2 linked regions of the Hahella chejuensis KCTC 2396 genome follow. The protein of the gene in region 1 interacts with the protein of each later gene in a pairwise test. Links are inferred from orthologs where the notes say so. Each region holds a gene or a part of one and is shown on either strand. Other genes may lie near its edges.

Region 1 (2,919 bases):
AAGCGCTTTATTAAAGCAGAGCGGGCGTTTTTGCCAAATGAATTCTATTTAATAAGGTTACGCCATTCGCCGTTGCGAACGATAATGGTTCAACCTGTGGAAGTGGGCGACTTCCGCCCGATTGGAGAATTAAACGAATGTCCCAACCCTACCATGCCCTGCAACAACTATTGAACCGCATCGACGCAGACGCGACTCCTGCTGGAGTTCACGGTCTCTGGTGCGGAAGAATGGCGGCGGGAGACCGGGCGCAGGATAACGACTGGTGGAGCTACACGCTGCGCTTCGCCGGCAGCGTCAATGCGATTGAAGACAACCTGCAGGCGGCGTTCAAAGCCGTATACGGCTACGCGGAAGCGGCGTTGACGCAGGATAATATGAGTTTCCAGCCCTGGTTGCCGGAAGATGCCGTTGAGTGCGCGTTGCGGGTCGCAGCGCTGGCGGACTGGTGCAGGGGCTTCGTTGAGGGGCTGACGTCCGTATTGGGAAGCGGACTTTCCTCCTGTTCGGCGGATGTTCAGGAAATTCTTCAGGATTTGATGGATATCGGCGAAGTGGACCCGGAAGTAGATGGCGACGAGCAGGATGAAAGGGAGCTGCTGGAACTGACTGAATTTGTGAAAGTGGCGGCGTTGAATGTGCTGCAGGAACTTACCGTCGCTAAAAAGAACGCCGCCCCGGAAAAGAAGACGCTACATTAACGGTCCAAGGACAAGGCCCGCCGGCAGTTTGTACGGATGTGCGCCATATTACGGATAACTAAAAGTTTAAGAGAGATTGACGTGCAAGCATTATCGATTCGTGAATATCAGAAACGTCGGCGCCACCTGCTTGATGTAATGACGCCCAACAGCATCGCCATTCTGCCCGCAGCGCCAATTCGCGTGCGTAATCGCGACTCGGAGTATCCCTACCGTCAGAGTAGCGACTTCCATTATCTCAGCGGCTTTGCGGAGCCGGACGCGGTGATGGTGCTGATCCCGGAACGCGAGCACGGTGAATCCATTTTGTTCTGCAAGGAAAAGAACCCTGACTACGAGCGCTGGAATGGAAAGTTGGCGGGACAGGAAGGGGCGATTGAACAGTATCTCTTCGATGATGCTTTCCCTATTGACGATATTGATGAAATTCTACCGGGCCTGCTGGAAGGTAAGCAGCGGGTTTATTACTCCATGGGCCTGGATGAGAAGTTTGATCGCAGGGTCATGGAATGGATCAATGTCATACGCAGCAAAATCAAGAACGGTGCGCATCCGCCTGGAGAGTTCGTGGCGTTAGAGCATACGCTGCATGATATGCGCCTGTTCAAGTCTTCCGCTGAAGTCAAAATTATGAAGCAGGCGGCGCGTATCAGCGCCGAGGCGCATAACGAAGCCATGCGCATTTGTAAGCCTGGGATGTATGAGTATCAGCTAGAAGCCGCCATACAACACATTTTTTTACGGGAAGGCTCACGGGCGCAGGCCTACAACTGCATTGTCGGCGGTGGCGAGAATGCCTGTATTCTTCATTACGTCACTAATAACGACAAGCTGAAGAGCGGAGATCTGGTATTGATCGACGCGGGCTGTGAGCTGGATTGCTATGCGTCCGATATCACCCGGACATTCCCGGTATCAGGCCAGTTCAGCGCTGAACAGCGCACCATTTATGAGATTGTGCTGGCGTCTCAGGAAGCTGCGATTAAAGAAGTACGTCCCGGCCGTCATTGGAACCAGCCGCACGAAGCGGCGCTGAAAGTAATTACTGAAGGTCTGCGTGAAATTGGTCTGCTTAAAGGCGAGCTGAATGAGCTGATTGAAACCGAGGCCTACAAGAAATTCTTTATGCACCGCACGGGGCACTGGCTGGGCCTGGATGTGCATGATGTCGGCGACTACAAGGTTGGTGGCGAATGGCGCGTGTTGGAGCCCGGCATGGCGCTGACGGTCGAACCCGGTATTTACATCGCGCCAGAATTGGAAGATGTCGATCCGCGCTGGAAAGGCATTGGCGTTCGTATCGAAGACGATGTGATCGTGACCAAGCAGGGTGGTGAGGTCATTACCTCGGGTACGCCGAAGAAAGTCGATGAAATTGAGGCCTTGATGCGGGGTAAATGATGACCCGTCACTACGATATCGTTATCGTCGGCGGAGGTCTGGTCGGCGCAACCTTGGCTTTGGCCTTACAGCAGTCTTCCCGGCGTCGCTTTCAAGTGGCGCTGGTGGAGGCGCACTCCTTGCAGACCTCGTCTGAGGGGCCCTTTACACCCAGTTTCGATGTGCGCTCCACGGCGCTGTCTCACGGCTCTCGCCTTCTGTATGAACGCATGGGCGTGTGGTCTGCGATGGCTCCTTATGCCGGAGGCATCAGCGCAATCCATGTCTCTGAACAGGGTAAATGGGGCGCAACCCGTCTGCAGGCAAGGGAGCAGGGCCTGGATGCTTTTGGCTATGTGGTTCCCAATGCGGCCATTGGACGCAGCCTCGTTGCGTCATTGGAGGGATGGGCGGACCTGACAGTCCTGACGCCCGCAGAGGCTGTGTCCGCGGAGAGCTGTCCTGAAGGAATGCGGGTGAGTCTGCGGGAAGGGGAGCGCGAACGGGACATAGTTGGAAGACTGCTGGTGCTGGCGGACGGAGGTCGCTCCAGTCTGGCGGAGGGGTTTGGTATCGCCAGCCGTCACGAGGACTATGGTCAGCATGCGTTGGTGGTGAACGTGAGCCTTTCTCGCTCACACGACAATATTGCGTATGAGCGCTTCATTGATGGCGGCGCTGTCGCCTTTTTGCCGCTGGCGTCTGAGGGTAATGATCGAATGGCCGTAGTCTGGACAGTTCCGAGCAATCGCTTGCAGGGGCTGCTGTCCCTGAATAAAGCCGGTTTCGCTGAGGCGCTGCAATCTCAGATCGGCTACCGAATTGGCCGAATTGTCCA
Region 2 (2,957 bases), 840 kb from region 1 along the record:
GCCTGGCCCAGGGCATTGAAGCGCACATCCAGATTGCGGTGGAAATCATCTATCCGCAGGAGGCGCTGTACTGCGCATTGGCGGAATTTTCCGAGCAATACCCCAATACCCGCATCGAAATTATCGAAACGGTTTTGTCCGGCGCTGAGGACCTGCTCAAGCAGGGCGTGTGCGATCTGGTCATAACCCCATTCGTACCGCAGGGATTTATCGGCGATTTGATTACCAACATTCCGTTTACTCCGGTGGCTAATCCGGAACATCCTCTGCACCAGCTCAATCGCACTCTGAATAAAGAAGATCTGGCCCGGCACCGGCAAATCGTCATCCGCGACTCCGGCGCCGTGCGCCGTAATTCCGGTTGGCTGGGCGCGGAGCAACGCTGGACGGTGACGCATATGAGCACCTCGGTGAATATGGTGAAGCGCGGGCTGGGTTTCACTTGGCTACCGGTTTCCTGGGTGGACGCCGATATTCAAAGCGGCGCCTTGAAGGCGCTGCCGCTGCAGGAAGGCGGCGATAGAGAAGTCCCGCTGTATCTGGTCTACGGCGATATGGACAGACAAGGGCCCGCCACGCTTTATCTGGGAAACCAGCTATTGCGACGGGGGCGTGAATGGACCAGATTTCCTGAATAGCCCTCTTGGCGCAGCGCTTTGAGGAACTCCAGAAAAATCAACAACAATTTGGCGACATTATGAGTTTAAGCGACCTGACCCCGCAGCCCCTGTGGCGATTTTTCCAGCTTTTATGCGATACCCCGCGGCCTTCCAAACAAGAGCAGTTGCTCAAGTCCCGCATCAGAGAAGCCCTGGCTGAATATGAGCTGGAAATCATCGAGGATCAGGTCGGCAATCTGATAATCCGCAAACCCGCGACGCCGGGCTACGAAGACGCTCCCGGCGTGGTGATGCAAAGCCACTTGGATATGGTGCCGCAGAAGAACGAAGGCTCTACCCACGATTTCAGCAAAGATCCGATTCAACCTTATATCGACGGCGACTGGGTGCGCGCCCGCGGCACTACCTTGGGTGCGGATAACGGCATTGGCGTAGCGGCCATTCTGTCCGTACTGACGTCCAAAGACATGATCCATGGCCCGCTGGAAGGTCTGTTGACGGTGGACGAAGAAGCCGGGATGAGCGGCGCCAAAGGGCTGCAGGGCGGCGTATTGCAGGGCTCTTTGCTGCTGAATCTGGATACGGAAGAGGAAAACGAACTTTACATCGGCTGCGCTGGCGGCGTGGATATTGGCGGACGTTTCTCCTATCAGGCGGAGCCCCGGGATGATCGTCGTCAGTATTGGCGCATCGCGTTGAAAGGGCTGCGCGGCGGCCACTCCGGACTGGATATCCATTCGGGGCGCGGCAATGCGTTGAAGCTGGTGAATCGCGCTCTGGATCAATTACGCAAACAGTTTCCCGCCTTGCGGGTCGCCTCTTTGACTGGCGGCACCCTGCGGAACGCCATCCCGCGCGAAGCCTTCGCCGTAGTGGCGGCGCCGGCGGAGCTGGGCGAGGCGATCAGCCGCCGCGTTAGCGAACTGCAGCAGCTGTTCTTGCAGGAGCTGAAATCGGTTGAGCCGCATTTGCATTTGACCATCAGCGACACCGATTCCGCCGATTTGTTGCCCGAGGATATGGTGGACCGCTTACAACGCGTGATTTTCGCCTGTCCTCACGGCGTGTTCCGTATGAGCGCGGATTTCCCCGGCGTGACGGAAACGTCAAACAATCTGGCGCGAGTAGTGATGGATAGCGGCCATATCGAAGTGCACTGTCTGGCGCGCAGCCTGGTGGACTCTTTGCGGGATGACGCAGCGCAATCCGTGGCGGGCGTCTTTGAACTGGCGGGGGCGGAAACGTCGGTGGGCAACAGCTATCCCGGATGGGCGCCGGACAAAAACTCTCGTCTGCTGGATAACCTGACCCGTCTGCACGAGAAAGTCGTGGGCGTTGTCCCCAAGATTCAAGTGATTCATGCGGGACTGGAATGCGGCATCCTGGGGGCGAACTATCCCCACTGGGACATGATTTCTTTCGGGCCGACCATTCGCGGCGCGCACTCGCCGGATGAAGCGGTGCACGCGCCAAGCGTGGCGAACTTCTGGAAATTCCTGGAAGCGACGCTGGCGCATCTGGCTAAACCCGACTGAAACAAGCATTGAGCTAGCGGGCGTCGTTACTGGCGCCCGGCGCTAACGTCACCTCGCTGGTTTCGTTGGCGCCAATTGCGCTTTTCAGTCAGCTGGGCTCTTCTTCCGGCTCCACTTCCACCAGATCCAGCAGATTAATCGCGATTTTGATAAAGTCGCCCCCCGTCAAAATGCCTACGACATGACCGTTTTCCACCACGGGCAGACAACCGTATTTCTTGGTTTGCAGAAACTCCGCTGCTTTACGGATTGGCGTATCCAGGCTGGCGGTGGCGACTTTAGTCCGCATCACCTGGGTGACGGGAATTTCGGACTCATGGGCTTCCATCAGCTCCGGGGGCATGTCATACACGGAGGAATCCATGGCGGCGAAGACGTCGCGCTGGGTGACGAGGCCTTCCAGTTTATTTTTGGCGTTGACGACCGGAATATGGCGGATGCCTTGTTCCTGCATCATTTTGCGCGCATCGGCGAGGCTGTTCTCAGTGCTCAGCGTGTGCACGGGGTGGCTCATTACATCTTTCATCAGGATCATGCTTACCTCCAATTGCGTAAGCTTTAAGGTAATGGAACCGGCGTCGGTATGGCTTGATGCGAGTCAAACCCGCCGCGACCCAGGGCCTGGTGACGTTTCGGCGTCATCTCCTGAAGTATAGACAGCCTGGACGGACCAGGGCTTATGGGGTTGACGCTGTCACACAGGCAGCCTCTAGTGTATGCCTCGGCGCGCTGTTGGGACAGCCCAATAATTGTCTAAAAGTTACTCAGGCTGTGGATTGAAAGAGGCGATGACGAAGTAGAA

The links. The genes of interacting proteins can lie anywhere in the genome.
Region 2: the proteins of pepP (region 1) and HCH_RS00995 interact in binary tests that used the Escherichia coli proteins (3 or more experiments, as listed by UniProt). The link is inferred for Hahella chejuensis KCTC 2396 from one-to-one orthologs.

What each region holds. Positions count from the first base shown.
Region 1 is NC_007645.1:1,070,586-1,073,504, forward strand. Bases 32-2,919 are described here. They hold pepP (Xaa-Pro aminopeptidase), read left to right. Parts: upstream 32-737; coding sequence 738-2,102; downstream 2,103-2,919. Other genes in these bases: HCH_RS04820 (UPF0149 family protein), read left to right, coding at 138-701; ubiH (2-octaprenyl-6-methoxyphenyl hydroxylase), read left to right, coding at 2,099-2,919.
Region 2 is NC_007645.1:226,131-229,087, forward strand. The notes cover bases 1-2,926. They hold HCH_RS00995 (aminoacyl-histidine dipeptidase), read left to right. Parts: upstream 1-697; coding sequence 698-2,155; downstream 2,156-2,926. Other genes in these bases: HCH_RS00990 (LysR family transcriptional regulator), read left to right, coding at 1-638; HCH_RS01000 (CBS domain-containing protein), read right to left, coding at 2,244-2,690. UniProt on the Escherichia coli protein: Dipeptidase with broad substrate specificity. Requires dipeptide substrates with an unblocked N-terminus and the amino group in the alpha or beta position.